3 regions of the Gottfriedia sp. OAE603 genome follow, and region 1 is predicted to be linked to each of the others. Evidence: riboswitches for the same ligand, from Rfam matches in the RefSeq annotation. Region 1 holds a riboswitch; each other region holds the start of a gene.
The links. Region 1 has a riboswitch for thiamine pyrophosphate ahead of thiC (phosphomethylpyrimidine synthase ThiC). Riboswitches for the same ligand answer to the same signal wherever they lie in the genome.

Region 1 (10,171 bases):
CTGTCGCAAGTGCAACTCCAAGTAGTTCACTTAACAAAGTACTAGGTGCATTTGACCTAACAATGCTAGGAATTGGGGCTATCATAGGAACTGGTATTTTCGTATTAACAGGGGTAGCAGCAGCTGATTATGCTGGACCAGCACTTATTCTTTCATTTATTATTGCAGGGTTAGCATGTACTTTCGCTGCATTATGTTACTCTGAATTTGCTTCCATGATTCCACAAGCAGGAAGTGCTTATACGTATAGCTATGTTGCTTTCGGTGAAGTAGTTGCTTGGATTTTAGGTTGGGATATGGTACTTGAGTATGGACTAGCATCATCTGCAGTTGCTAGTGGATGGTCAGGATACTTCCAAAGTTTATTATCAGGATTTGGAATTCATTTTCCAACTGCATTAACAAGTGCATTTGATCCTAGTAACGGAACTTATATAGATTTACCAGCTGTAATCATTGTTTTAATCGTAACTTTTGTTCTTACTAGAGGTGTTAAAGAATCAGCTAAACTTAACACTATAATGGTTATTATCAAATTAGCTGTAGTATTACTTTTCATCGCAATTGGCGTTTGGTATGTTGAGCCTACGAACTGGACACCATTTATGCCAAAAGGATTTGGTGGCGTAACAGCTGGAGCAGCTGTTGTAGTATTTGCTTATTTTGGATTTGATGCAGTATCTACTGCTGCTGAGGAAGTTAAAAATCCTCAACGAAACTTACCAATTGGTATTATCTCTGCATTAGCAGTATGTACGATTCTTTATATTGTTGTTTCATTAATTCTTACAGGTATCGTTCCATACGATCAATTAGGCGTAAAAGATCCTGTTGCATTTGCTTTAAACTTCATCCATCAAGATTGGGCAGCAGGTTTCATTTCTCTTGGCGCAATCATCGGTATTACAACAGTATTAATGGTAATGATGTTTGGACAAACTCGTTTATTCTACGCAATTAGTAGAGATGGCTTACTTCCTAAAAAAATGTCTAAAGTTAACAAGAAAACTCAAGTACCTGTAGTAAGTACTTGGATTACAGGTGGATTAGTAGCTGCATTCGCTGGATTAATCCCATTAAGTAAATTAGCAGAATTAACTAATATTGGTACACTATTCGCATTCTCAGCTGTATCACTTGGTATTTTAGTATTAAGAAAAACTCAACCAGATTTAAAACGTGGCTTTAGAACTCCATGGGTACCTGTAGTCCCAGTTCTAGCTGTTGTATTCTGTGTATATTTAATGCTTCAACTGTCAGCATTTACTTGGAAAGGTTTCGTAGTTTGGTTAGTAATTGGTTTAATCATCTACGCTGCTTACGGTTACAGAAATAGCCGTTTAAATCCAGAAAACAAACTAAATGATTCAGAACACTCAGCTTAATTAAAAAATATCCCATTATAGGCAACTATAATGGGATATTTTTTTTGTTTGAACAGGTATGATATCTTAATAGTTGAATTTATAATAAATATGAAAAATAGAATGAAAATATATGCCAATCAAATGTAGGAGTGAATTGAAATGAGTTATATTATAGGAATTTTGGTTATTTCAATCAGTATTTTAATGATCTATCAATTGACCAAAAAGAATGTATCTTCCTCTAGTCAATTCGGAGTGTATGATCATACCAATTCTGGCAAAATCCCTGAGCATATTGATCAAATACCAATCGTAGAAACAAAACATGAAATACCATACGAGGAAACACCACAATCTACAAATAATTTTGAATCAACGTGAAGGATGAAGAGCAGGAGTTGATGACATGTTCCCCTTAAAAAATTACTATGAATCTTTTATTAAAAAAGACATCATTGGCCTGAAAAGAGAAGTTGCTTTAAAACGTTTGAGTAATTTAACTTGCATGTCAAAAGATTAGCAAAGATACAGTTGATGTTGTACATATTCGCTATTTTACTTGTACTGAAACACTTCAGCCTACTGATACATATTTAGGAACAATAGCGGTTAAATTCGCTAACGGATATGTTATAGATTCAGCAATTTCAACACCAAAAGAAACTAATAATGGGATACCTTTTATATAAGTTTTAGATTCACAAAACATTAGTGACTGCATAAAATGCAGTCTATTTTTTTCGCAAACATTTCTTATTTATTATTGGGTTAAAGCCTATTTAGTGTATAGACTAGTTCCATAGTTATCAAAAAAACATACGATACATTATCCACCTCTCCTAATTGTAATATTGCTACATTCCCCTTACAGGGAAGTTTTTGAAAGCCCCTAAAAATTTAGAGTGAAGGAGGTTTAACGAATGGGTAGTGAATATGGACATCATAACAGCTTTGCTCTGATTGTTGTATTATTCATCCTATTGATCATTGTTGGAGCAGCTTGTTTCGCAGGTGATCATTTTGGAGGCGGCTATGGCGCTTGGTAATAACTAAAAACTATAAAACCTCTTGAAAATATTCAAGAGGTTTTTTATTTACATTTTTTAAAAAAATTTAAGCGTTCAAAACTTCTGATTGTTGATAATTTCTTTCCACCACAATCTTTTGTCTTTTAGCATGAATATATTTCTCAAATCCTATGTAACGATCTAAACTTAATACATAACTACGGTCTAAAGAAAGTAAAATTGCAAAAGCACTGGTATAAAGTGTAAGACTGATTAAGTTCATATTGCCTGAAAGAATAAAATTAATATGCATGAAAAGACAAATCAGTATTGAAGGAAGTAGCATTAAACCTACGATCAATAAAATACCGATTATAATTTGTACAACTGGAATCGTGTAATTAAAAAACATATAATGCTTTAAAGCAAAGTGTTGAATGAAATACTTATAAAATACTGGGACATTAGGCTTTTCAAGTGCCATTATAAAATAATTTTTAATAAAGACGCCAGGTTCGCTATACCAATTTTTTTCTGAAATTTTTGTGATACCAGCAAATAACCATCCTACTCCAAAAAGAATTCTCATCAGTGTAAATAAAGCTTGAAATACCTTTTCTTTTAATTGATGCATCATATTTTCCATTAATTAATCTCCATTTCTTTTGCCTAGAAAAAGAATCCTCTTGGTCTTCATCTAAATATCATGTTGTTACTATCTGGTAAATTTTTAGAGTATATAAGTCGTCTTATTTGCCACCTCATTTATTGAAAACGATTATCAATAACGTTAAAATATTAACAATAATGATAATCATTGTCAATTAGTTTTTTGTGCTTACTTTCTCATTTTCATATATTTTATTTTTCATATTGAATGACTTAACGTTCTGTTAGGTCGTTAATAAAAATAAACCTCCAAAAATGGAGGTTTATTTTTGCAAACTAAGTATAGGTTATTTGTTAAGCTTACCAATATAGACTTTCAATATAGTGGCACTTTGTACATACCTGTATATAATCGTTCTTTTGAAATTCATGTTCACAAATTTTTTGGATATTTATTAATTCTTTTTTCAGTTGATTCACTTCGAATTCTAGCTCTTTTAATTGTTTTGCTATTTGGTTCACCCGGTTCATTCGAGGCTCCCCCATTCAATCATTGGTATATTTCCCCACCATTTTTTCTAAATTGATCAGCCTTTTCTTTTAGACCCTCATCAATCGCTAACTCAAAATCCTTTTCATTTACTAAATCCCTAATATCTTGAGAAATTCTCATACTACAAAACTTTGGACCGCACATCGAACAAAAATGGGCTGTTTTTGCACCCTCAGCAGGTAAGGTTTCATCATGATATTCCATCGCTCTTTCTGGATCCAGTGATAGGTTAAATTGATCTCTCCATCTAAATTCAAATCTTGCTTTTGACAGTGCATCATCTCGTTTTTGAGCTCCTGGATGCCCCTTTGCTAGATCCGCTGCATGTGCTGCGATTTTATAAGTAATGACTCCTACTCTAACGTCTTCTTTATTCGGCAATCCAAGATGTTCCTTTGGTGTTACATAACATAGCATTGCTGTGCCAAACCAGCCAATCATTGCAGCACCTATTGCAGAAGTAATATGATCATAGCCAGGTGCGATATCCGTCGTAAGTGGTCCAAGCGTGTAAAAAGGAGCTTCATTACAAATCTCTAATTGTTTATCCATATTTTCTTTAATTAAATGCATTGGTACATGACCTGGTCCTTCAATCATTACTTGGACATCATGCTTCCAAGCTATTTTCGTTAGCTCCCCAAGTGTTTCTAATTCAGCAAACTGAGCGTCATCATTTGCATCTGCAATGGAACCGGGTCTTAATCCATCACCAAGTGAAAATGTAACATCATATCGTTTCATAATCTCACATATTTCTTCAAAATGAGTATATAAAAAATTTTCTTTATGATGTGCAAGACACCACTGTGCCATAATTGATCCACCTCTAGAAACGATACCTGTTACACGTTTTGCTGTTAACGGTATATAGCGTAAAAGTACACCAGCATGAATTGTAAAATAGTCGACACCTTGCTCCGCTTGTTCGATTAATGTATCTCTAAATACTTCCCATGATAAGTCTTCAGCAATTCCATTCACTTTTTCTAGTGCCTGATATATTGGTACTGTTCCAACGGGTACTGGTGAATTTCTAATAATCCATTCACGAGTCGTGTGAATATTTTTTCCGGTAGACAGATCCATCATAGTATCTGCTCCCCAACGTGTTGCCCAAGTCATTTTTTCAACCTCTTCTTCAATCGAGGAAGTGACAGCTGAGTTACCAATATTGGCATTGATTTTCACATGAAAATTACGACCAATAATCATTGGCTCACTCTCTGGATGATTTATATTTGAAGGAATAACTGCTCTCCCTCTCGCTACTTCAGATCTGACAAATTCAGGAGTAACATGCTCCCTAATTGCGATAAATTCCATTTCTGGCGTAATCAAACCTTGTCGTGCATAATGTAACTGCGTAATATTTGCACCATCTTTTGCTCGTAATGGTTTTCTATCTAGTCCTTGGAAGACCTCTATATTTTTCTGTACAACCTCACTTTTAAAGCCATTATCTTCCGGCTTTACTTTCCGACCTTCATACTCGATTACATCTTCACGCTCAATAATCCATTTTCCTCTTATAGACTTAAGTCCTTTACGAATATCAACTGTTTCGCTTTCATCGGTATAAGGACCACTTGTATCATAAACACGTACAGGAGCGTTTTCCTCTTCCCCAAATGATCCAGTTGTAGGACTTAATTTGATTTCACGCATTGGAACCAACAAGTCAGGTCTTGATCCTTCTACATATACTTTTTTACTTCCCGAAAAGCTAGACATGATTGAAAAATTCATTTCATTTACAGAATTGTTCATTATGATTTCCCCTTTTTAATGTGATTAAAAAGAACAAAATCCAATCCACGATAAGCATGAAAAAAAGCCGTATCTTAAAAATATAAGACCCGGCTAATGGTTAGTTTGACTACAATAGTGATAAATGATCACTACTGTAATAAACGCTAACTTCCCCACGCTGGTATGAACCAGATCAGGTCCTGAGGGTTAAGAAACTTAAAGCGCGTTTCTCTCTCAGCCCAACTAATTGGACACCCCTAGTCAAACTATTCATTTGTACAGACTTAATATAAACCTATGAAGCAATCTTGTAAATCATTTTATTTACCTAAAATTTTACAGGATTGGATGAAAATTCATATCTATACCTGGAAACATTCACTATTTTCACATAAAAAAATTATTTTTTATTATATCTTTAAGTGTCTATTTTGCTAACTTTTGACATAATATTTACAAACTATCATTTTTTTAATCTTGAATTATTTTATTTTTATGCTATGCTAAATTTAATTTTCATAGTGTATTCATCACTAGGGGATCCCTTGATAAGGGCTGAGAATAAAGTAGTTACTTTTAAACCCTCATAACCTGAACAGGTTCGTACCTGCGTAGGAAAGTGGCGCAATGTCTTTTTATGCGTTTATTTGTGTATCTTACAAACCACTTTCCAGTTTTAGGAAAGTGGTTTTTCTTGTTTTAAAACGAAATTTACAATACATACACCCTATTTTTCAAAAAGGAGGAGCAAATTTGAAGCTAATTGCAGTAACGAATAATATGTATTCTGTTCATGAACTTGCTTCAAAGATTATTCAAATACATGATGTTGTTGATTTAGTTCATATACGAGAAAAATCTAAATGCAGCTCGGAATTACATACCCTATTAAATCTTTTAAGGCATAACAAAGTTCCTATGAACAAGATCGTCATGAATGACAGATTAGATATAGCTTTACTTACCAATCTAATAAACATTCATTTGCCAACTCACGGGCATCCGGTCAAGTTAGTGAAAGAACAATATCCAACAATGAACGTCGGTCGCTCAGTCCATTCAGTAGCAGAGGCTATTCAAGCTGAGAAGGATCTGGCCAATTATGTCATTTATGGACATTGCTTTAACACAAATTGCAAAAAAGGTTTACGTCCAAATGGAATTGATCAGTTAACTGAGATGAAAAAAGTTCTTACAATTCCAGTTTACGCAATTGGTGGGATAGCTCCTGATCATCTTCCTATACTAAAAGAGTGTCAGGTAGATGGAATTGCAGTCATGTCGGGTATTTTTTCTTCTGAAAACTCGCGTGATGCTGCTCTAAAATATATGGAGAGGTGCACTAGTAATCTATGAAACAACATTTTGATGTAATCGTAATTGGTGGTGGAATCATTGGATGCTCCATCGCTTATTACTTAGCAAAAGAAAAAATAGACGTTGCCATACTCGAAGCACAAACGATTGGTTCGAAATCAACTAGCGCTGCAGCAGGCATGCTCGGAGCTCATTCTGAGTGCAATGATTCAGAGATTTTCTTACCTTTTGCAAGAAGCAGTCAACTAGCTTATTTTGAACTGAATGAAGAGCTTAAGAGACTAAGTCATATCGACATTGAGCTGAAAAAAGGTGGGATTTTTAAACTTGCTTATAATGACGATGATAAAATCCAATTAGCTTCCCTTCTTTCTCAATCAACGGTCAAGTGGTATGAACCAACTGAAATTCAAAGGAAAATACCTAATATAACAACAGATATAATTGGAGCAGCATATATAGAAGATGATGTAAGTGTCCTACCCATTTCTGTTTGTATGGCTTTTTGCAAAAGTGCACAAGTGCTCGGAGCTACAATACACGAAAATACTTGTGTTTTAGACATTCAAAAAATTGAAAATACATTTATGATTCATTTTACAAATGGAAAATTTACAGCTGATAATATCGTCATTGCAAATGGGGTTTGGAGCACTTCTTTTTTCAAGCAGCTCGGATTAAATAATCGTCTTATCCCAGTTAAGGGAGAATGTCTATCGGTTACAAGTGAACATTTGACGTTGGAGCACACAATTTTCCATGATCATAACTATATTGTTCCTAGAAACAACGGAAAACTTGTTATTGGTGCAACGATGGTTCATAACGAATGGGATGAAAAACCAACCCTACTAGGTATTGAATCATTAATTGAAACTGCCAAAAAGATGCTACCTGATATGACCAAGATGACCATTGAATCATTTTGGGGAGGTTTAAGACCACAAACCATTGACCAAAAACCATATATCGGAAAACACCCTGATGATGACAATATATTTTTTGCAACTGGACACTTTCGCAATGGCATTCTTCTTGCTCCTGAAACGGGCAAAATGATTCGAGATTTTATTCTTAAAAGAAAGATTAGAACTGAGTGGGTAGAAGCGTTTAAAGTGAATCGATAATTTTAAGGCGAGGTGTAAAACGTTTGATCATCCAATTAAATGGCAAAAGTATTCAGCTAGCTGAAAATATTTTCACAGTAAAAGATTTACTTCTTTCTTATCAACTAGAAAATAGAATCGTTGTAGTAGAAGTGAATAAAGAAATATTGTATCGAGAACTGTACGGTACTACAGCTCTTTCAAACGGAGATATTGTAGAATTAATACATTTTGTAGGAGGAGGTTAATGATGTTAACAATTGGAAAACATTCATTTCATTCAAGATTATTTCTAGGTACAGGCAAATACCCTTCTTTTGATATTCAAAAAAAGGCTATTGAGGCATCTGAAACGGAAGTATTAACATTTGCTGTTAGGAGAATGAATATATTTGAGGAATCTCAGCCAAACTTTCTTGAACAATTAGATTTAACGAAATATAAGCTTCTTCCAAATACCGCAGGGGCAAAAACAGCTGAAGAAGCCGTTAGAATCGCCAAACTGGCAAAAGCTTCAGGGCTATGTGACATGGTAAAGGTTGAAGTAATTGGTTGCGACAAGTCGCTCTTACCGGATCCAATAGAAACGTTAAAAGCCTCTGAAATGTTACTTTCAGAAGGATTTATCGTATTACCCTATACATCCGATGATGTCGTTTTAGCAAGAAGACTTGAAGAACTTGGAGTCCATGCAATCATGCCTGGCGCATCACCAATAGGGTCTGGAAAAGGTATTTTAAATCCTTTAAATTTGAAGTTTATTATTGAACAATCGTCCGTTCCTGTTATTATTGACGCTGGAATTGGTTCACCTAAAGATGCAGCGTTTGCTATGGAATTAGGTGCGGATGGCGTGTTACTAAATACTGCTGTTTCTGATGCTGCTGATCCAGTAAAGATGGCTATTGCAATGAAAATGGCTATTGAAGCAGGTAAGCTTGGTTTCGAGGCTGGAAGAATTCGTGAAAAAAATTATGGGGTGGCAAGTAGTCCGATTACAGGGTTGGTGAGTTCTTGATTGGCCGATATATGAAGCAGCAATTATTTTTAGGGAATGACGGACAAGATAAAATACAACATGCAAGTGTACTTGTGATTGGAGCAGGAGCACTCGGCTCATCAATAGCAGAAATGCTAGTGCGTGCAGGCATTGGAGAACTGACGATTGTCGATCGTGATTATGTTGAATGGAGTAATTTGCAAAGACAACAGTTATATTCAGAAGAAGATGCTAAAAATAAATTACCGAAAGCAATTGCAGCAAAAAATAGATTATTAGAATTAAATAGTAGCATAAACATTAACAGTTTTATTACAGACATCAATGCTAAAAACATTGAGGAGTTTGTTAATGAGAAAACTATTTTAATTGATGCAACTGATAATTTTGAAACTAGAATGATTGTAAATGATGCAGCTATAAAATTTGGTGTTCCATTTATTTTTGGTGCATGCGTGGCTAGCTATGGCCTCACATTTACAATCATTCCTGGAAAAACACCATGTTTAAACTGTTTATTAGAGCATATACCCAGTTTACAAGATACATGTGATACTGTTGGTGTCATTAGCCCCATCGTTCAAATTATTACTGCTTTTCAAGTTACATCTGCTTTAAAGCTCATCACTGGTACAAAAGTATTACCACTATTGCAATCTTATGATGTTTGGAAAAATGAAAAAGCTGACATAAACATTGAAAAGTTAAAACATAAAAATTGTCCTACATGCGGTGATTTGCCTATTTTTCCGTACTTACAAAGCGACTCAGAAATGAAAACAGATATATTATGTGGTAGGGATGCAATTCAATTAAGAAATATGTCCTCTCTTTCACTTTCGCTTGAGGAATTATCGAAAAAATTAATAAAAGATGTGAATGACTTAATTGTGAATCCTTATTTACTTTCTTGTTCGTTTGAGGATTATAGAATTGTATTATTTAAAGATGGTAGAGCAATTATTCATGGGACAAATCAACCTTCACAGGCAAAGTCTATTTATAAGAAAATAGTAAACTTCCAATAGGGATCATAAAAAGAAGAAGCTAATATGATAGCTTCTTCTAAGAATTTATTTTACTTTTACAGTAAAATCGACTGTAAACTTTTGTCCGTTTTGTTGGAATTGCCCCCATATTTTATACATGCCGCTTTTTGGGAAACTTGTCATAAATTTTGCTTCTGGTCCTGTTGAATCCTCATTCATTGGATGAACATGTAAGTAGTTTTTTGTATCTTCACTAATAGCAACCACATGTCCAATTGCACCTAAGTAAGGTTGTAAATTTCTAATCGGTTTTTTTGATTTTTCATCCTTAATAGTAAAGGATAAAGTGATATCTTTATTTGTCGTTAACTCATCTGTTTTAAATGAGATTTCTTTGCCAGCAACTACTTTTGTTTGGTGCTGGTCTTCCTTTAGAACCACCGGATTTCGTTCACTACCTAATACTTGAAT
Region 2 (10,171 bases), 2.5 Mb from region 1:
AAGTCTCTCCTCTATCAATGTATAGTTAAAACTTAATTCCTTCATTTAATAGAACTTCTTTTTGTTTTTCAATCAACTTTTTAATTCCTAGTTCACCTAGAGCAAGCATTTCATTTAGCTCTTCTCTTGTAAAGGTCGCTTCTTCACCAGTTCCTTGCAGTTCTACAAAGCGTCCTTCTCCAGTCATAATGATGTTCATATCAACACTAGCTGTAGAATCTTCTAGATAATATAAATCTAAAACCGCACCAGCATCCTCTAATATCCCTACAGAAGTCGCTGCCAAATAATCTTTAACTGGATAAGATTTTAATTTATCTTGTTTAATTAATTTATCAAATGCCAACATCATAGAAACGAATGCACCAGTAATAGAGGTTGTTCGAGTTCCCCCATCCGCTTGTATTACATCACAGTCAATCCATATCGTTTTTTCTCCAAGTGCTTCTAAATCAACAACCGCTCTTAGTGCTCTACCGATTAGTCTTTGAATTTCCATTGTACGACCTGTTACTTTACCTTTTGTTGACTCACGCATCGTTCGATCTTGTGTTGCCCTTGGTAACATAGAATACTCAGCTGAAATCCAGCCTTTACCGCTATTTCTTAAGAAAGGTGGCACGCGGTCTTCAACCGTAGCATTACAAATTACTTTTGTATCCCCTACACTAATTAGTACAGATCCTTCAGCATGTTTTGTATAATTCGTTATAATTTCTATTGGCCTTAATTCATTATTTAATCTTCCATCTGTTCTAGTCATGTTTGTTTCCTCCTACATAAATCTTCCAATTACTAGTATAGACAAAAATATGATTTCATTTCTACTTATTAAAAGCATTTCTTAAGATAAATGCAAAAAACCTTGAACAAAAGTCATATTTAAACTTTGGTTCAAGGTTTGATAATGAAGTTTATAATTCTTTTGTATTTACATCCTTAGGTCTAGATACTGGTTGGCTTAAAGGTTTACCTTGTTGATTAAGTGCAGTTAATTTACCATCCACTTGAATTTCAATTGAAGTAACCCCTTTTTGTTCAGTTAACGATAATACAAGTGGTTGTAATACATCATCATTAATCATATTTTTAGCAATGTTGCCATATATACCTTCATTAAAATTAAGTGTTAGTTTACCATTTTGATATTTTGGCTCAGCAACTAATTTTGTATCTGAACCAAAATCAGAAACAAGTTCGGAATACTCAGAAGGACCCTTAACAAGTTCATTTACAATTGCAGTATACGAATCTTTTTCTGCATTTGAAATCCTTCTAGTTACAGGAACATAATAAGTTTCACCCATTTCATCTTGTGAAACATAATATAATGTAACTGGTCTTGAATTCATTACATCAACGATATCACCTTTATCAAAATTAATGCCATCTTGCCTAGTTAACCCCTCACCTATTTGTGCTTTGTTAATTGGCATAGCCGTTAAGTTTTTACCATTCACACGAATTTTTACTTTTTTAACATTCTCAAACTGCGTCAATGTCCAAGTTACAGCTTGAAATACTTTTAACTCATCTTCGTCATGATACTGTTTAAACTCTGAAGAGAAATCAGCAATGACTGTACCATCTTTTTGCGTTTCTACCCCTAAAACCTCAGTGTTTGGTGGTAAAACAGCTTGAAACCCATTAGGTAATTGATCTGTTACCGGACCATCTTTCACTAAATACTCTAGGGCTTGTTTTGCTAAACTTGTAGATTTAGGTAATTGAAATGTTTGTGGTACTACATAACCATTTCGATCGATTAAATATAGTTCTCTTTTCGCTGTTTGTTCTTGTACCTTACCTGCTTGTACTTCTTTTGATGGTTGGTCACTTCTATATGTAACCGTTTTAGGTGGATCGATTTCATTAGAAGGTTTAACCGGAATTAAACCACAACCAGATAATGTAGCAAGTCCACAAAGTGTTGCAGTTGTTACTAATAATCTTTTTTTCATCGCCATACTCCCCCCACGCTTTTTTACTATTTATACGAGCATGTACAATTTTTAGAACAAGCTATGGCCAAAAAAAATAAATATTTTAATCTGGCTTTTAAATTTACTGGAAATATTCACCTTAAATACGAATCTGTCATATGATAAAAAGACTAAATGAATACCCATCCGAAGTACAGCTCGGTCAAGCAAGGAGGGTTAGCACAGTTGAAGGATAGAGAATATCAAACAAAGCACACACTCACTAAGCGTGAAAAAGAAGTATTTGAACTTCTTGTTCAAGATAAAACTACAAGAGAAATTGCTGAAGAACTGTTTATAAGTGAAAAAACTGTGAGAAATCATATTTCAAATGCAATGCAGAAGCTTGGGGTTAAGGGGCGATCACAAGCAGTTATCGAGCTACTACGCATGGGCGAGCTTGAACTGTAGCATTCTTGTAGATTTACAAATCTACTCATCTACCTACTGCCGGCTATCTTTTTGATAAGCCGGTTTTGGTTTTTTATATTGACCTAGCAAAAAATTGCGCTTCATTTATTAAACTTGAAGAAATTTAGCACGCAATTACTTATCCACGCTATTAACCAATTTAATTATTATTTTGTGGACCAACATTTTATTTATACTGTAAATAATAGAAACCCCATCCTTTTATTTCAAATGGGGTTCTATTTTATGGTTCTTAATATATTTCTTTTTTTATATAGTTTCATAAAATACATTTTAAAAGTTGATTTAATCTCTGATTTTTCATTGCTATTGCCTATAAATTCACTGTCTTATTCTATTAAAATTTCTACATACGAGTAACGAGCACTATTTTCAATGAACAAAAAAAAGCGATTACTAAGAGGCTAGTAATTGCTTTATCAATCCTTAAACACCATAAAATTCTTTTGTGTTTTCGTAAAGACATGTATAAACTTCTTCTAATTCTAATTCTTTAATTTCAGCAATTTTGCGTACTGATTCATGAATAAAGCTTGGATGAGTATAAGCTCCTTTAAAAGGACCTTCAAACGGCCATGGACCATCTGTTTCCACCATTAGCCGGTTTAGTGGATAGATTTCTACAAGTTCTTGAATTTCGTTTTCGTATAACACATCTGGCGTAATGGATATATAATAATCATTTTCTATCATTCGCTTAATGGTATGTTTGTTTCCTTTAAACCAATGAAAATGTGCTTTTTTGATTTTATATTTTTCTAATAGACAACAAACGATATCTGCATCTTCATAAACCGCATGCAGTACGGTCGGTTTACTTACCTCATATGCAAGTTTAATAAACTTTTCAAGCAACTCAATATAAGGTTTATAATCAAGCGTTTGTTCCTGATTCCGATAATATGGCAAGCCTACTTCACCAATTGCAATCATTTGATCATTATGTTCCCTTATCCATTTCAACAAAGCTTGAGTTACTTCTTCTGAGGGAATCTCTTGTTCTGGATGAAATCCAAATGCAGTGAAGACTTGACTTGATTGTAATTGAAAATCAAGATTTTTCTTACATGATGCTAAATCCATGGAAACTGAAATAAGCGCCTCTACTTCGTTTTCTTTTAAACTATTAAGTATTTCATCTCTTTGTTTCGTTTCATATGAGTCAAGATGAATATGAGCATCTATCACTTTCATCTGGTTTCTCCTTTTCCAGTGCAGAGTATATTTTACGTTTCCACGCAGTAAATTCATCAGTTAATAGCAACTCTTTTTGACGAGGTCTTGGAAATGGTACGATAATTTCTTCTTTAATCTTTGCAGGTTTATCTGAGAAAATATAAATCCTGTCAGACAATAATAAAGCTTCGTCAATATTATGAGTAACTAGCAAAATTGACCGTCTTTGTTCTTCCCATATTGAAAGTAGCCATTGTTGCATATCAAGTCTCGTAAATTCATCTAATGCTGAAAATGGTTCGTCCATACACATGAATGATTGTGGAGCAAGTAATGATCTAAGAAATGATACGCGTTGTTTCATGCCACCTGATAATTCATGTGGATAAGCATTTTCATAGTCAGCAAGTCCGGTGCGTTTCAACCAATCTCGTGCTAATGATTCATCCGATTTACCTTTGATTTCACTTGATAATAGAATATTTTTCAATACAGTTCGCCACGGAAGAAGTGAATGCTCTTGCGGCATAAAACTAATATGGCCTAGCTCTCCATTTATTACTGAATGATTTAAAATAATTTGTCCCGAATCTGGATTGATCAATCCACCGATTAAATTGAATAAAGTACTTTTCCCACTTCCAGATGGACCTAAAATCGAGACAAATTCACCCTCATTAACGTGCATCGAAATACCAGCTAAAATTTGTTGATGTTTTCCAAATGATTTTTCGAGATTTCTAATTTCTAATGTCATTTTTATTTTACTCCCTTAGACTTCCATTTCACCGTCATTCTTTCTAGCAATACAATCAAGCCGAAAAAGAACATACTTAAAAGCATAATGATAAAAATCGAGACAAATACTCGATCCGTGCGAAATGAAGAAGAAGCAAGTGTCATAAACACACCAATACCTGTTTTTGCACCAAGCCACTCAGAAATCACAGCACCCATCACACTATATGTCGCGGATATTTTTAATCCTGAAAAAATAGACGGTAGTGAGTATGGACATTCTATTTTCCAAAATAATTGAGATTTTGTTGCCCCTGCCATTTTCATATAATTAATCAATTCAGTTGGCGTTTGCCTAAATCCATCGAGAGCAGAAACGGTAACAGGAAAGAAACAAACAAGTGAAATGATCATCAACTTTGGTAATACTCCAAATCCAAACCAAATGATTAAAAGTGGTGCTAAAACAATAATTGGTACGTTCTGTGACAAAATCAATAATGGATAAAAAGCTTCTTTAAATCCTGGAATTAAATGTAGTACGATTGCAATCATTAGTCCTAGAAAAGTACCTACCAAAAATCCAAAGATGGTTAATTGTACGGTAGAAAGTACATGTGGAACTAACGAATCATAAGATTGGATTCCTTCTTTTAGTATTGCGATTGGGCCTGGCAAGAGCCAAGCTTCTATTTTGAAAAACTTTATAATTAGCTGCCAAAAAATTAAAAAAAGGAGGATGACAAGAATCGGTTGCCATCCTTTTATTTGTTTGCGGCTCATTAACGATACTTCTCCGTCAAATCATCCATTGCAATACCTTGTGGCTGATATAGAATTTTCATTTGTGTAATGACATTATGACAGCCTATTTCAATCATTTTTTCATTCATTTTTTGGACAATAATTAATAATTGATTTAATTCGCCTTCCATTGTTGTTTCTAATGGTTGAACTTGGTATTTTACACCAGACTCATCGATTACTTTTATCGCTGCATCAACCGCTGGAATAACTTCCTCAATTTTATTGGTTTTAGGAATAATTTGTACACTCATTAATGTATTAGACATTTAAAGCTCCCCTTTGTCAAAAATTATTATTCTGGTAAAAACTCATTTGTAAAAGCTTTTTCCGGATCAAATTTACCCTCTAACAATTTATTTTCAGTTAACCACTCAGCATAGTTTTTCCAAATTGTTAACTTCTGTTCACCCCAACGACTTGCATCGTCTTGATATTTAGTTGAAAGCCATTCCTGACTTTTTTGAACTAGTTCTTTATCTAAATCTGGATTATCTTTTAACAAAATATCTGCAGCTTCTTTTGGATGATCGATTGAATAAGTATATCCTTTAGATGCTGCCTTCATAAATGCCTTAACGGTTTCTGGTTGATTCTTAATCATTTTTTCATTCGTTGCAAGTACCGGCGTATAGTAATCTAACTTATCACTGTAGTCAGTTAAATAAACCATATTTAACTTTTCACCACGAAGCTCTGCTTCTATACCTGTCCATCCTTGATAAATCCAAGCAAAATCAATATCTCGCTTTACTGCCGTGAAGAAATCAGCTTCGCCCATATTAACGATATTTAATTTATTAACATCTGCATTTTCTTTTTTCATCAATGAATCTAAAATTGCTTTTTCTACAGGTGAACCCCATCCACCATAAGTTTTACCAACAAAATCTTTAGGTGATTTAATATTTTTGCTAACTGGTGAAGCAAAACCAGAAGTATTATGTTGAATAACAGCTGCAATCGACACGATTGGTACGTTTTGTACTCTTGCTTGTGTAATTGACTCTTGGTAAGAAACGCCAAAATCAGCTTTACCAGAAGCAATTAATTGATCTGCTCCTGTTTGCCCCGGGCTTATAATCTCTACATCCAGACCTTGCTCTTTAAAATATCCATTTTCTTTTGCTACAAATAAACCTGTATGATTTGTATTTGGCGTCCAGTCTAATACTACCGTCACCTTTTGTAGCTTTTTTTCTTTCTTCGGTGTTGACGAATTTTGCTCACTACATCCTGCTAAAGTTAAGCAAAGTGCAAAAAAACAAATCAGTAATCTTTTCATTCTATAACTCTCCTTTTTGTTTTGTTTATACAAATGAAATGTGTTAGCACCATAGTCAGGTACTAGAACTAGACAAAAAGAAAACGCCCGAATAAATATCCGGACGTGAATGCACTGTAAAAAACTATATCAAAAGAGATACTGTTCCCTACGCTGGCATCACCCAGATCAGGTTCTAAGAGTCAGTATCTAAAGGATACAATCTCAGCCAGCAACACTGGCCCCTCCACATTTTCTCGCATATAAACTTTTCATGATAAATATAACAGATAAATTCCTTAAATACGACTCATTTTCAACATAAATTTAATATTTTAATAATCTGTATATATAGAAAACTTCATTTCTTGAAAAAGATAGAGCAGAAATTGCACCATGAACACTATGAATATAATAGATCAACAAGGTTTAAAAGTTTGTGGGAGTTTGTGGGAGCTTATAAATATAACGAAGGCGAGTGGACTAGATGAATAAGCCAATTGGTGTGATTGACTCAGGCGTTGGAGGCTTAACAGTTGCAAAACAAATGATCAGGCAGCTACCGAACGAAGAAATTTATTATGTAGGTGACACACTTAGATGCCCATATGGCTCACGTTCATATGATGAAATTAGACAGTTTACTTGGGAAATGACAAACTTTCTCCTAGACAAAGATATTAAAATGTTGGTCATTGCATGCAATACTTCAACTTCTATCGTTTTACAGGAAATGCGCGAAAAATTGCCGATTCCTGTAATCGGGGTCGTTCATCCAGGAGCAAGAGCGGCAATAAAGCTCACGAAAAATAATCAGATCGGAGTAATTGGTACAAATGCTACTATTCATAGCCACGCATACAAACACGCACTAAAGAGGATTAATCGATCAGTCGAAATAATAGAATTAGCCTGTCCAGAATTTGCTGGAATAGTTGAAAGTGGTAGATACATTCAACCAGATATTTTTGATCTTATTCAAGAGGCTTTGAGTCCATTAAAAGAATCGAGCATTGACACCTTAATACTAGGTTGCACTCACTATCCTCTATTGAGTTCCATTATTCAAGAAGTAATTGGCTCTCAGATCAAGTTAATCAGTTCAGGTGATCAAACAGCTTTGGAGGTTAGTGCAATACTGGACCAGCAAAATTTATTATCAACCAAGAAGTCTGTTTCACACTCCTTTTTTACCACTGGAAATCCCGTGGCATTTCGCAAAATAGCTTCTTCAATATTCCAAGAACCATTGGAACATATAATACAAATTAAACTTTAAAACACTCAAGCATTTTTTGCTCGAGTGTTTTTATTTTTTATTTAAGTCAAAATATTCTTTTAGCATAAAATTATTTTGTACAATATCTTCAAGGGTATATTCGTCTAATACTTGTAAAAACTGATTTAATGCTTTATTAAATATATGCTTTAAAGAACAAACAGGTGTTATGACACAGTTATTGTTATCCTCGAAACATTCAACAATATGAAAGTCCTCTTCTGTCTTTCGAATTAATTCACCTATATTTATGTCCGATGGTCGTTTTGCAAGTCGGATTCCACCATTCCGTCCTCGAATTGTTTCAATATAACCCATCTTCCCTAAATTATAGATTATTTTCATTAGATGATTTTTTGAAATATCATACGCCTCGGCAATATCCTTTATATTTACCAGTTTTTCATTTGGTTCAGTGGACAGGTATATTAAAACCCGAAGAGAGTAATCCGAATAATTGGTTAACCGCATAAATTCCCCTCACTCATTTATTTTGATTAATCATAGCATAATTGTGAACATTTTTTAAACTTTTATAAATTGAGACTAAAAAGATGTATTTTACATATTGCTTTAACGAGTAGGTGGGGCTACTATAAAGATGTATTATAAATACTACTTTAAAGAAAAGAAGGGGTATAACATGCTTTCTCAAAAATCTATTGACATCATTAAATCAACAATCCCAGTTTTAGAAGTAAAAGGGCTTGAGATTACATCAGTTTTTTATAAAAACCTGTTTACAAATCATCCTGAATTATTGAATATATTCAATCATACAAATCAACAACAAGGTAGACAACAAACAGCGCTTGCTAACACAGTACTAGCAGCGGCTAAAAATATTGATAAGTTAGAAACAATTCTTCCAGTCGTAAAACAAATTGCTCAAAAACATCGCAGTCTGTTAGTAAAACCTGAGCACTACCCAATCGTTGGTGAACATTTACTAGGCGCGATTAAAGAAGTATTAGGTGATGCTGCAACCGATGAAATTCTTACTGCTTGGGCAAAAAGCTATGGTATTATTGCACAAGTATTTATTGATATCGAAAAAGAAATGTATAATGACTCATCTTCACAAGAAGGTGGATGGAGTGACTTTAAAGAATTCAAGGTCATTGATAAAGTTAAAGAAAGCGATGTAATTACATCTTTCTACTTACTTCCTAAAGATCACTCTGTTCTACCAACATTTTTACCAGGTCAATATATTACTGTGCGAGCAAAAGTGGATGGTCAAAAATATTTATTAAACAGACAATATAGTTTGTCTGATATACCTGGCAAAGAATACTATAGAATTTCCGTAAAACGAGAAGCTGAAGAGCAACAACCAGAAGGCGTTTTTTCAAACTATCTTCACAACTTGATTAATATTGGTGATTCATTAGAATTAACAGCTCCAGCTGGAGATTTCACTTTAAACACTAATCTTGAATCACCTGTTGTGTTTATTAGTGGCGGGGTTGGTATTACACCTTTAATAAGTATGGCAAAACAAATTGCCAATACTCAGCCTAATCGTAAAGTAGAAATGATATGCGCTGCAAGAACTGCTAAGCTTCAACCATTCAAAAATGAATTAATTTCATTATCTGAACAAATAAATGACTATTCTTTATCATTTATTTATGAAAATCCATCAGAGGAAGATATGAAAAATCCGTACTTTAAAAAGCAAGGCTATATTGATGTTGCATGGTTAACATCTAATATACAAGTTGTAGATGCACATTATTATGTATGTGGCCCAGTACCATTTTTAAAAGCAGTTGTATCAAACTTAAAACAATTAAATGTTCCAGAAACTAATATTCACTTTGAATTTTTTGGACCTTCAATGAGTCTAGAAGGATAAATAAAAGGATGCTCTCATTTTGAGCATCCTTTTAAGTTTATAGACACAAGTATTAAAACTAAGAGATTCATACAGTCTGAAAAGAAGTTTTCTTTTCGAGAATTCATTCTAACTTCTAATCAGTAAGGCAGTTTTCTTTAGCGCTGTTGGAACGATAAAACTACCAAATATTGCTAACAAATCACTTGAAAATGTTTTTTTAATACAACCAAAAACGAGACTACTGATGAGAATATCATATAATACAAATCTGCCAAAATCTTCTTTCGTAATGACTAAAAATACGACCGATGATTTTCTAGTTGTCAGACAAAGCCCACCTTTAGACCTAAATTATTCGATAGGTAATTCCCAATAATATTTTTCTAATTCTTCATACATTTTTTTCATTCCTATTTTCTCTAATACTCTAATGGAAGCATAATTATAGATTGAACATGTTGCAATTATTTTTTCTACATTTTCTCTTTGCATTCCCCAATGACAAAATGCTTTAGCCATTTCAGTGGTATAGCCTTTCCCTTGATAATCAGGTGCCATACTGTAACCTATCTCCATTATTCCATGTACATCTGGTCCGCCTTTAAATCCCATATCACCTATAATAATTTTGTCTTTTTTATGAATAATGACTC
Region 3 (10,171 bases), 3.0 Mb from region 1:
TCATCTTCCACTTTATCTTCAAATGGATCTACTCTTTTTTCTACAGGCTCATTAACAGCTTGCATCACATTTTCTACTTTCTCTTCTACTTCTTCTGCAGCGTCCCCAGATACTACCTTTGAAGCACCTTTAACCGTTTCAAACTTGTTGATTGTAGAGTCTTTAATTTCAATCCACTTATCTTTAACAAGTTGAACGTTATCTTCTAATTTTTCAACAGAATTCTGAACAACCTTCAGTTGAGAGCGAACTGCTCCTTTTACTAATTCTGGATCTTCTTTAATTTGATTTAATTTCTTCGTTACACTTTTACCTTTTCGTGAAATTTTTTCACGATTTTCTTTGTTCAGTAAAGTAACTCCTGCACCAATTGCGACTCCGACAAGAATATTGCGTAAAGCTTTGTTACGTTTTGACATTCTACATCCTCCTCTAAACAGTTAGTTGGTGTTGCTTTAAAATATGCTGAAGTAAATGTGAGCAGCCTTCCTCAACAATGTTATATACTTCATCAAAATTTCCCGTATAATACGGATCAGGTACTTCCTTCCATAATGAAGATGGTACGTAATCTGAAAGGAGTGATATTTCTCCTATAGAATTATTTCTTGCTAAATTCATTAAATCCTCTTTATTCTGTGCATCCATAGCAACAATATAACTAAAATATTTAAAGTCATTATCTGTCACTTTTCGAGCTTTCATACCATCGCAATTTATGCCTTTTTGACCTAGTAATTCCTTTGTTCCCTTGTGTGGTGGGTGACCAATATGCCAATCTCCAGTACCTGCAGAATCAATCACAAATTGTTTTTCTAACCCTTTTTCTGTCACTATCTGACGAAAAACAGCCTCTGCCATTGGCGAGCGACAAATGTTTCCTAAACAGACAAATAATACATGAATCATTTCGATGTCTCCTTCAAATTATTTACACTTTTTGCCAAAATTTAGCTGTTAGTTTCGATTTCATTCTACACTTTCTAATTTAAAAAGAAAAGGAAAGCTAAAGTGAATAATTTAACTTAAAATCAACAAGATTATACTCATAAAGAATATTTTCTAGTAAGTACACTGATAATTCATTGATTTAACCATAGCAATAGGGCTTACTTTCTTTTTATGCTTAAAATTTTTAACTTTAATCGTATAAAATGATTGTATTTTTAAAACACATTGACTATATTTAGTATTGACAACTAAATGTACGATGAACCACAAGGGGAGCCATGAGGCTGAGAGTGAATAGTATAACTATTCTTACCCTTCGAACCTGTTAGTTAATACTAACGTAGGGATGTGGCACGATGAAAAAGTAACCCTGGGATCATCATGCTACCAGTGTTACTTTTTTTATTTTTACCATTCCTCTCCCTAATTTACACTTCCTTTGAAAGAGTTATCCAAAACTCTATTCCAAAGTGCTTCATTTACAATGAGTGTTGTCAAAGAGAGATAAGGGGGAATCTTTTATGAGAAATTCAAAAATACAAATGATGGTTGAAATTGCTATGTGTGCAGCCTTAGCAATGGTTTTTGATTTACTGCCATTATTTAAAGCTCCACAAGGTGGATCTGTGTCGTTATCAATGCTTCCTGTTTTTTTAATCGCATTTCGATGGGGAATTAAACAAGGTTTAATAACTGGCTTATTACTTGCTGCACTACAATTAGTAACCAACTTTTATTTTGTTCATCCAATCCAAATATTATTAGATTACATCATTGCTTTTACTGGTCTAGGTTTAGCTGGTATTGTTTACAAACAAGTGAAAACTAATTTAACGAGTGGCAATAAAGTAGCTGTAACTATTTTTATTTTAGTAGGTACTTTTATTGGTTCACTAGTCCGTTTTATCTGTCACTATATTTCAGGAGTCGTGTTTTTTGGTTCATACGCTCCAAAAGGAACACCAGTATCATTATATTCTTTAGTTTATAATGCATGGTATATGGTTCCTTCATTTATCATTTGTGCAATCATTTTAATATTTTTACTTTCGACAGCTCCAGTTCTTGCAAATGTTAAAAAGAATCAAGCTGCTTAAGTTTCATCATTCATTTACTCATTACCCTACTCTTTCTTGAGTAGGGTTTTTTACTATTCTTGGCCGTTTTCAAAGCGAATTTGCAGGCAAAGAATAGATTCTACTGACTGACTGAAAACACTTGCCTCTCGAGTCGTAAAGCCTGATGAGTAGCGGGATTACCTTAAGGTAATGAGCACCGCAAGCAGGCGAAGCAACGAAGAAAGCGAGCGTTTGTCAGCAGTCTAAGTAAAATATTCATAAAATTATTGAACACTTTGTGAACTATAGTTATTTGCTCCAATCCTCCCTCATATAAATAAATACAGTAAAAAATATCAAAGGAGGTTTAAGCTTTGATTTATGACATCCTCATTTTCTTCATTTTTACGATTATTCTTTTAGGTGGTATTGGAGCATTTTTCATGCTATTAAAAAGTTCATTACAAGTGGACGATGAACATCTCATTGATGCTAAACCTCCCCATACTGAAAAAGGGGATCATTCTAATTGAAAAATTTGTAAAATCATTCATATAATGGATGGTTTTATTTTTTTTTGGAACATTATTTCCTATAAATCGTTAATTTTACTAATTGTTCACTTAGTTATCAAATATTACCATGACTATTTCTACTCAATATCATATATGATGGTTGTACATGATTATCGTAGACACCATGAACTCTTGACTTATCAGAGGAGGAATTTTAAATGGATACGCCCATCACAAAAACGACTGTAGATGTATTAAACAAACAATTAGCTGACTGGAATGTGTTATATGTAAAATTACATAACTATCACTGGTATGTTAAAGGAGGAGACTTCTTCACTTTACATGCTAAATTCGAGGAACTATACAACGAAGCGAGTATACATATTGATGAGCTAGCAGAGCGTGTATTAATAATTGGTGGAAAACCACTTGCTACTATGAGAGAATATTTAGATACTTCTGGGATTAACGAAGCTAACAAATTAGTGAAGGCAGAAGGAATGGTTCAAGATCTAATTCATGACTACCAATACTTAATAGAAGATTTAAAAGATGGCATGGAAATTACAGATTTTGAAAACGATTCTGTCACACATGATATGTTACTAGCAATTCGCGAACAACTTTCAAAACATGTTTGGATGTTAAATGCATTCTTAGGTTAATAAAAAACAGTGTATAACTTCATTGAATGATTCATCATTCTCTGTTGCTTACACTGTTTTTTCTATTATTACTTGTTTTCGTCTGTAAAAAAGATGGTTCTTTTCGTTTAAACAAACATTTGTTTAATTTATCTGGCCTCTTTCATATCCATTGTTAATATCGAATATATGACTTTTATTGGTTTTAAAAATCAAAAAACGATTGTAATGATACAACTTATAATGATTAGTGCAAAAGATTCTTACTGATTGAAAACAAAAATGCTATTTATCTCAATTTATTAATAGAATGTAAAGTATATTGTTCTATTCTATGAGTAAATCAACACATTCTAGTCGTAATTACCTACATGAACTAGGTGAAAGTGACTAGGGATTTCCACCTACCTATCCCATATATCCTATTATATTTTCCACAAAATTACATCAATAATCGACACGATTCTTCTTAATTCTCTATCACCTATTTATCACTTTATTTCCAATTACAACGAATTTCTTCTAACTAATTTAAGCTCTATTACTTCCTCTTCTTCCAGTATTCATCGCAAATTTTCAATGATTTTAATTATTACCCTCATCATTCCGACCCATTTTTTACCAAAGTCGAAATACAGAAAATAATGAAATTAGCTCAAAATACCTATAAGTTGTAGCAATTGTTTTAATATTGAAACATTTGCATAATATATATTATACTTATGAAAATTCTAAATAAACTAACAATTTCCTTACAATTACGCGAAAGGAGACTAATAATGTCAAAACCTCTTTTGGAAATTGAGCATTTAACAACATCATTTCGTATTAGTAATCAGTATTACCCAGCTGTAGATGATGTTTCGTTAACTGTTCACGAAAATGAAATATTAGCAATTGTTGGTGAATCTGGCTGCGGTAAAAGTGCTTTAGCTCTTTCAATTTTAGGCCTTCATCAAAATAAACGTACCAAGATGGAAGGTTCCATCAATTACAAGGGAAGCAACTTATTATCATTATCTGATAGTAATATGAATAAAATTCGAGGTAAAGAAATCGGAATGATTTTCCAAGAACCTCTTACTGCACTTAATCCATTAATGACAGTCGGTAAACAAATTGAAGAAAATTTGGATTACCATACAAACTTATCATCCTCACAAAAAAAAGAACGTGCTTTACAATTACTTGCTCAAGTTGGAATTCCAAAGCCTTCAATTACATATAAGCAATATCCACATGAACTTTCTGGTGGTATGAGGCAGAGGGTTATGATTTCTATTGCGATTGCCTGCAATCCATCGTTTATTATCGCGGACGAGCCTACGACTGCACTAGATGTAACGATTCAAGCACAAATATTGGATTTACTGAAAGAAATTCAAAAAGAAACAAAACTTGGTATTATCTTGATCACACATGATTTAAGTGTAGTTGCTGAGGTCGCTGATCGAGTAGCCGTAATGTATGCGGGTCAGATTATAGAAACGGGAACAGTTGAAGAAATTTTCAATCAACCTTTACACCCATATACTCGTTCTCTATTAAACTCTATACCTACTACTCATTCAAAAAATCAAAGACTTCATATTATCGAGGGTACTGTTCCACCTTTAGATAAATTACCAAGAACGGGTTGCCGTTTTAGTCACCGCATTCCGTGGATTCAATCTTATGCTCACGAGGAGCAACCAGGTTTACATGAAGTAACACCAAACCATTATGTCCGTTGTTCTTGTTATAAGCATTTTCATTTCAAGAATGAGAAAGGAGCACCGATTGTAAATGTCTCTATTAAAGGTTGAAGATCTAAAAGTACATTTTCCAATACGTGGTGGAGTTTTCAGAACAGTTGTTGATTATGTTAGAGCTGTAGATGGAATTTCATTTGAATTACGAGAAGGTGAAACATATGGTTTAATCGGTGAATCTGGTAGTGGTAAGTCGACTGCTGGTAAGGCGATTTTACAGTTAACAAAAGCAACTGGCGGAAGTATTGAGTTCGAGCAAAATGATCTAATTTCTTTAAGTAAAAAGCAAATGAGAGCATTTCGAAAAGAAATTCAAATGATTTTCCAGGATCCATACTCTTCATTAAATCCTAAGAAAAGAATCATAGATTTAGTTGCAGAGCCATTAAGAAATTTTGAAAAACTATCGCCTGATGAAGAGCGAGAAAAAGTACTTTACTATTTACAAAAGGTTGGATTACCTCCAGAAGCGCTTTTCAAATATCCACATGAGTTTTCCGGTGGACAGCGTCAACGAATTGGTATAGCTAGAGCTTTAACTTTACAACCAAAATTAATCGTTGCAGATGAGCCAGTTTCGGCCCTTGATGTTTCTGTACAAGCACAAGTACTAAACTTTTTACAGGACTTACAAGAGGAATTCAAATTAACTTATTTATTTATTGGTCATGACCTTGGTGTTATTCGTCATTTATGTGATCGAATTGGTGTTATGTATCGTGGAAGGCTTGTTGAAGAAGGAACAACAGAAGATATTTTATCTAACCCACAACATATTTATACAAGACGTCTGATTGCAGCCATTCCGGATATTCGCCCGGAAGTAAGAGCAGAAAAAATTAATGCAAGACAGGAAGTTCGAATTGAATATGAAAAGAACTCTTCTTCTTACTTTGATGCAAATGGCCGTCCTTTTGATTTAAAACCAATATCTGATACTCATCGAGTAGCACTTCCATAGAAAGGAGAAAGCTATATGTGGAAATTTTTACTTCGCAGAGTGCTCATTATGATTCCTCAAATGATTATTTTGAGTATATTAATTTTTGCACTCGCTAAAGCGATGCCAGGTGATGCTCTTACTGGTAAACAATTGGATCCAAAAGCATCTCCAGAACGTATCGCTGAGATTCGAAAGCAGATGGGATTAGATGATCCTGTGCAGGTTCAATATGTTAATTGGATAAAAAATGTAGTAAAAGGTGATTTTGGAATCTCTTACACGCATAAACTAGCTGTAACGGATGTTATCGGAGAACGAATTGGAAATACTGTATTACTTGCTCTTTGTGTTTTTATCCTTACATATATTTTAGCAATCCCACTCGGCATAATAAGTGGTCGATGGAATGATACCTGGGCAGACAAACTCGTCACCGGGTATAACTATATTGGTTTTGCAACACCATTATTTATCTTTGGACTTATCGTATTATTTATCTTTGGTTTTTATTTAGATTTATTCCCTACTGGCGGTAGTGTTGATCCGCAAATTGATAATGGAACTTTTGCTTATTATATGAGTAAACTTCAACATCTTGTCCTGCCTTCAATGGCCGGTGCCCTAATCTCTACAGTTGGAATTTCACAGTATTTACGTAGTGAAATTATAGATACGAAGGTCAAAGACTTTGTCAGAACAGCTAAGTCAAAAGGTGTTCCTGAATCTAAGATTTATTCAAGACATATTCTACGAAATTCATTTTTACCAATCGCTGCTTTTTTAGGTTATGAGATTACTGGTTTAATAGCTGGATCTATCTTTTTAGAATCAATTTTTGGTTACCCAGGAATTGGACAGCTCTTCATTAAATCTGTGATGCTTCGCGATTTTACAGTTGTAAACGCGCTTGTACTTATGACAAGCTTAGCAACATTATTTGGAACATTGATTTCTGACATCATATTAAGCATAGTTGATCCTCGTATTCGGATCGATTAAGGTAGGTGAAAATAATGGAATTGAAACTTGAAAATCAAAAACAACTAATAGAAAAATCAAAAAGTCCCTCTGGCTTTAGTGTCATCTGGTCAGAGTTCAAACGTGACCGAATGGCATTAGCGTCACTAATTATTTTGAGTCTAATCCTAATTACTGTTTATGGTGCATCGCTTATTTTAGACCAAGACCAAATTACGAAGGTAGACTTCCTATCAATCTATCAACCCCCTTCTTCACTACATTGGCTTGGTACTGATTATGGCGGACGTGATGTATTTGGACAATTAATTATTGGAACGAAAAACTCTTTTACAATCGGATTATTTATCACGATCATAACGAATATTCTAGGTTTATCATTAGGATTAATTGCTGGCTACTTTGGTGGTTTGGTTGATGGTATTGTCATGCGCATCATCGACTTTATCCTATCTCTGCCAACATTAATGTTAATCATAGTATTTGTAACTGTAGTACCAAAATTTACGATTCCTAATTTCGTGTTAATTATGAGTATTTTCTTATGGACAGGTAAAGCAAGGCTGATTCGCTCAAAAGTATTGTCTGAAAGTGAATTGGATTACATTGCAGCAGCGAAGGCTCTTGGAACACCTAACTGGAAGATCATATTAACTCATTTATTACCAAATGTAAGCTCACTGATTATTGTAGCATTTACCCTAAACTTAGCTGGAAATATCGGAATCGAATCTGGTCTTACCTTCTTAGGATTCGGATTACCTGAAAGCACTCCAAGCTTAGGTACACTCGTTGCATATGCAACAAACCCAGACGTTCTACAGAATAAATGGTGGATTTGGTTACCTGCATCGGGCATGATTTTAGTGCTCATGCTAAGTATAAATTTTATCGGTGAAGCGCTAAAGCGTGCAGCTGATGCAAGGCAAAGAAGAGGTTAAACAACTTTAAGGAGAGTGAAATTATGAAAAATGTAAAAAGCTTTTCAAAAGTATTAAGCGCAATGGCTGTTTCTATGTTAATCCTTTCAGCTTGTAAAGGTGGAGATGACAAGCCAACATCAGCTAAACCTACAGAAAAAGTAGAAACATCTGCATTTCCTGTAAAAGTAAAAAATGATAAAGAAGCAATTGCTGGTGGTGTGTTAAAGTATGGTTTAATTTCTGATACGCCATTTGAAGGTATTTTAAATACTGTATTTTATGAAGGTCAACCAGACTCTGAAGTATTACAGTTCTTTGATGAAGCACTACTTTCAACAGATGAGAACTATGTATATGATCAAGATGGTGCAGCTACATACGAGTTAAGTGAAGATAAAAAAGTAATCACTTTAAAAATTAAAGATAATGTAAAATGGCATGATGGTAATCCAGTAACTGCAGAAGATTTAGAATATGCTTACCTAGTAATTGGTAGCCCTAAATACACTGGTGTTCGTTACGATACACAAATGTCTATGATTGAAGGTATGGAAGAATATCACACAGGAAAAGCAAAAAACATTTCTGGTGTTAAAGTAATCGATCCACAAACGATCTCTATTACTTTTAAAGAAGCAAATCCATCAGTTCTAACTGGTTTATGGACTTACCCACTTCCTAAAAAATATCTAGGCGATGTGGCAATCGATAAATTAGTAGAATCTAAACAAATTCGTAAAGAACCAATCGGATTTGGTCCATTCAAAATTAAGAAAATCACTCCAGGTGAAGCTGTTGAATTCGAAGCATTTAAAGACTATTGGAATGGTGCACCAAAATTAGATGGCGTACTATTAAAAGTAGTTAACCCTACGATTGCAACTGCGTCATTAGAAAATGGTGATATTGATATTGCTTCAGTTTCTGCTGATCAATATGATAAAGCAAAATCATTAAAAAATATTCAGTTACTTGGTAGAACTGAGTTATCTTACTCTTATATTGGATTTAAATTAGGTCATTATGACGCGAAAAACGGTGTAAACGTAATGGATAATCCAAAATTCGCTGACAAACGTTTACGTCAGGCAATGGCTTATGCACTTGATAACAAATCAGTAGGTGAAAAACTTTATAAAGGGCTAAGATTCCCTGCAACATCTGTTATTCCACCTTCATTCCCGAAATACTTTGATAAAAACCTTAAAGGTTATGAATATGATCCTAAGAAAGCAAAATCTTTACTTGATGAAGCTGGCTACAAAGATGTAACTGGAGACGGATTACGTGAAGATCCAAACGGTAAAGAGTTCAAAATTAACTTTGCATCTATGAGTGGTGGCGATATCGCGGAACCATTAGCACAATTCTACTTACAAGCTTGGAAAGATGTTGGTTTAGATGTTCAATTATTAGATGGACGTTTACATGAATTCAACTCATTCTATGAAATGGTTGAAAAAGACGATCCAAAAATCGAAGTATTCGCAGCAGCTTGGGGAACTGGTTCTGATCCAGATCCATCTGGAATTTGGTCTAAAAATGCACCATTTAACTATGTTCGTTGGGTAAATGATGAAAATGATCAACTATTAAAAGATGGTATCTCTCCTAATTCTTTTGATGAAAACCACCGTCAAGAGGTATATAACAAATGGCAAGAGCTTGTAAGTGAAGAAGTACCATTAATCCCTACTCTATTCCGTTTTGGATTAGATGGAGTAAACAACCGAGTGAAAGGTTATGATATCACTCCTGGTCAAGGCTTCCAAGGTCATTTACAAGAAATCACTGTAACAAGTGAAGAATCAGAAAAAAATAAATAATCATGAAAAAAGGAAGAGTCGCTCTAAGCACTCTTCCTTTCTTTATAATTTTTAGACAAAGTACAAAAACTAAGAGATTCAGACTGATTGAAAACGTTTGTCTTTCGAGGCTCAGGAGCCGGATGAGGAACGGAGTTACCTTTGACGGTAATGAGTACCACAAGCAGGCGAAGCAACGAAGAAAGCAAGCGTTTGTCAACAGTCTGAAAAGGAAGAGTCGCTCTAAGCTACTCTTCCTTTCTTTATAACTTAACTAATCTTCTTATTTTCTTCAAGTTCAAACTTCTCAATTTTGTTCTTTGCCGAAAAATGATAATAGATTAAACAAATAATCATAAACGGTATACCACAGTATAAAGCAATTCGTTGTTCAGGAATAAACGCCAAGCTGACCATTACAACAACGTTAAGTACTAAAGCAACAATTGGTACCAATGGATAAAGTGGAGTTTTATATTTTAAATCCTCTACTTTTCCACCTTCTTGAATATATTTTTTTCTACCTAATAGATTTGATAAAGCAATGCTAGCCCAGATGAACACTGCTCCGAATCCAGCAATTGATAATAACCATAAATA

Region 2: it holds a riboswitch for thiamine pyrophosphate, as region 1 does, so the genes downstream of both, ABID96_RS16190 (ABC transporter substrate-binding protein) here and thiC (phosphomethylpyrimidine synthase ThiC) in region 1, are expected to answer to the same signal.
Region 3: it holds a riboswitch for thiamine pyrophosphate, as region 1 does, so the genes downstream of both, thiT (energy-coupled thiamine transporter ThiT) here and thiC (phosphomethylpyrimidine synthase ThiC) in region 1, are expected to answer to the same signal.

The regions. Positions count from the first base shown of each region.
Region 1 is NZ_JBEUNN010000001.1:681,704-691,874, reverse strand. It holds gene bcaP (branched-chain amino acid transporter BcaP) at 1-1,385, shown strand, start outside; gene ABID96_RS03475 (hypothetical protein) at 1,527-1,748, shown strand; gene ABID96_RS03470 (YjcZ family sporulation protein) at 2,288-2,413, shown strand; gene ABID96_RS03465 (DoxX family membrane protein) at 2,481-3,020, opposite strand; gene ABID96_RS03460 (hypothetical protein) at 3,344-3,514, opposite strand; gene thiC (phosphomethylpyrimidine synthase ThiC) at 3,534-5,309, opposite strand; TPP riboswitch at 5,442-5,557, opposite strand; TPP riboswitch at 5,814-5,923, shown strand; gene ABID96_RS03450 (thiamine phosphate synthase) at 6,042-6,644, shown strand; gene thiO (glycine oxidase ThiO) at 6,641-7,732, shown strand; gene thiS (sulfur carrier protein ThiS) at 7,756-7,959, shown strand; gene ABID96_RS03435 (thiazole synthase) at 7,962-8,729, shown strand; gene ABID96_RS03430 (ThiF family adenylyltransferase) at 8,726-9,739, shown strand; gene ABID96_RS03425 (hypothetical protein) at 9,785-10,171, opposite strand, start outside.
Region 2 is NZ_JBEUNN010000001.1:3,156,424-3,166,594, forward strand. It holds gene rph (ribonuclease PH) at 26-763, opposite strand; gene ABID96_RS16160 (GerMN domain-containing protein) at 915-1,961, opposite strand; gene ABID96_RS16165 (helix-turn-helix domain-containing protein) at 2,169-2,393, shown strand; gene ABID96_RS16170 (TatD family hydrolase) at 2,841-3,608, opposite strand; gene ABID96_RS16175 (ABC transporter ATP-binding protein) at 3,577-4,347, opposite strand; gene ABID96_RS16180 (ABC transporter permease) at 4,350-5,111, opposite strand; gene ABID96_RS16185 (thiamine-binding protein) at 5,111-5,401, opposite strand; gene ABID96_RS16190 (ABC transporter substrate-binding protein) at 5,428-6,417, opposite strand; TPP riboswitch at 6,546-6,655, opposite strand; gene racE (glutamate racemase) at 6,884-7,675, shown strand; gene ABID96_RS16200 (RrF2 family transcriptional regulator) at 7,706-8,146, opposite strand; gene hmpA (NO-inducible flavohemoprotein) at 8,319-9,536, shown strand; gene ABID96_RS16210 (GNAT family N-acetyltransferase) at 9,870-10,171, opposite strand, start outside.
Region 3 is NZ_JBEUNN010000001.1:3,663,859-3,674,029, forward strand. It holds gene ABID96_RS18550 (hypothetical protein) at 1-419, opposite strand, end outside; gene ABID96_RS18555 (low molecular weight protein-tyrosine-phosphatase) at 433-909, opposite strand; TPP riboswitch at 1,211-1,315, shown strand; gene thiT (energy-coupled thiamine transporter ThiT) at 1,473-2,048, shown strand; gene ABID96_RS18565 (hypothetical protein) at 2,384-2,542, shown strand; gene ABID96_RS18570 (Dps family protein) at 2,743-3,192, shown strand; gene ABID96_RS18575 (ABC transporter ATP-binding protein) at 3,951-4,976, shown strand; gene ABID96_RS18580 (ABC transporter ATP-binding protein) at 4,957-5,883, shown strand; gene opp4B (oligopeptide ABC transporter permease) at 5,899-6,864, shown strand; gene ABID96_RS18590 (ABC transporter permease) at 6,879-7,784, shown strand; gene opp4A (oligopeptide ABC transporter substrate-binding protein) at 7,808-9,592, shown strand; gene ABID96_RS18600 (amino acid permease) at 9,842-10,171, opposite strand, start outside.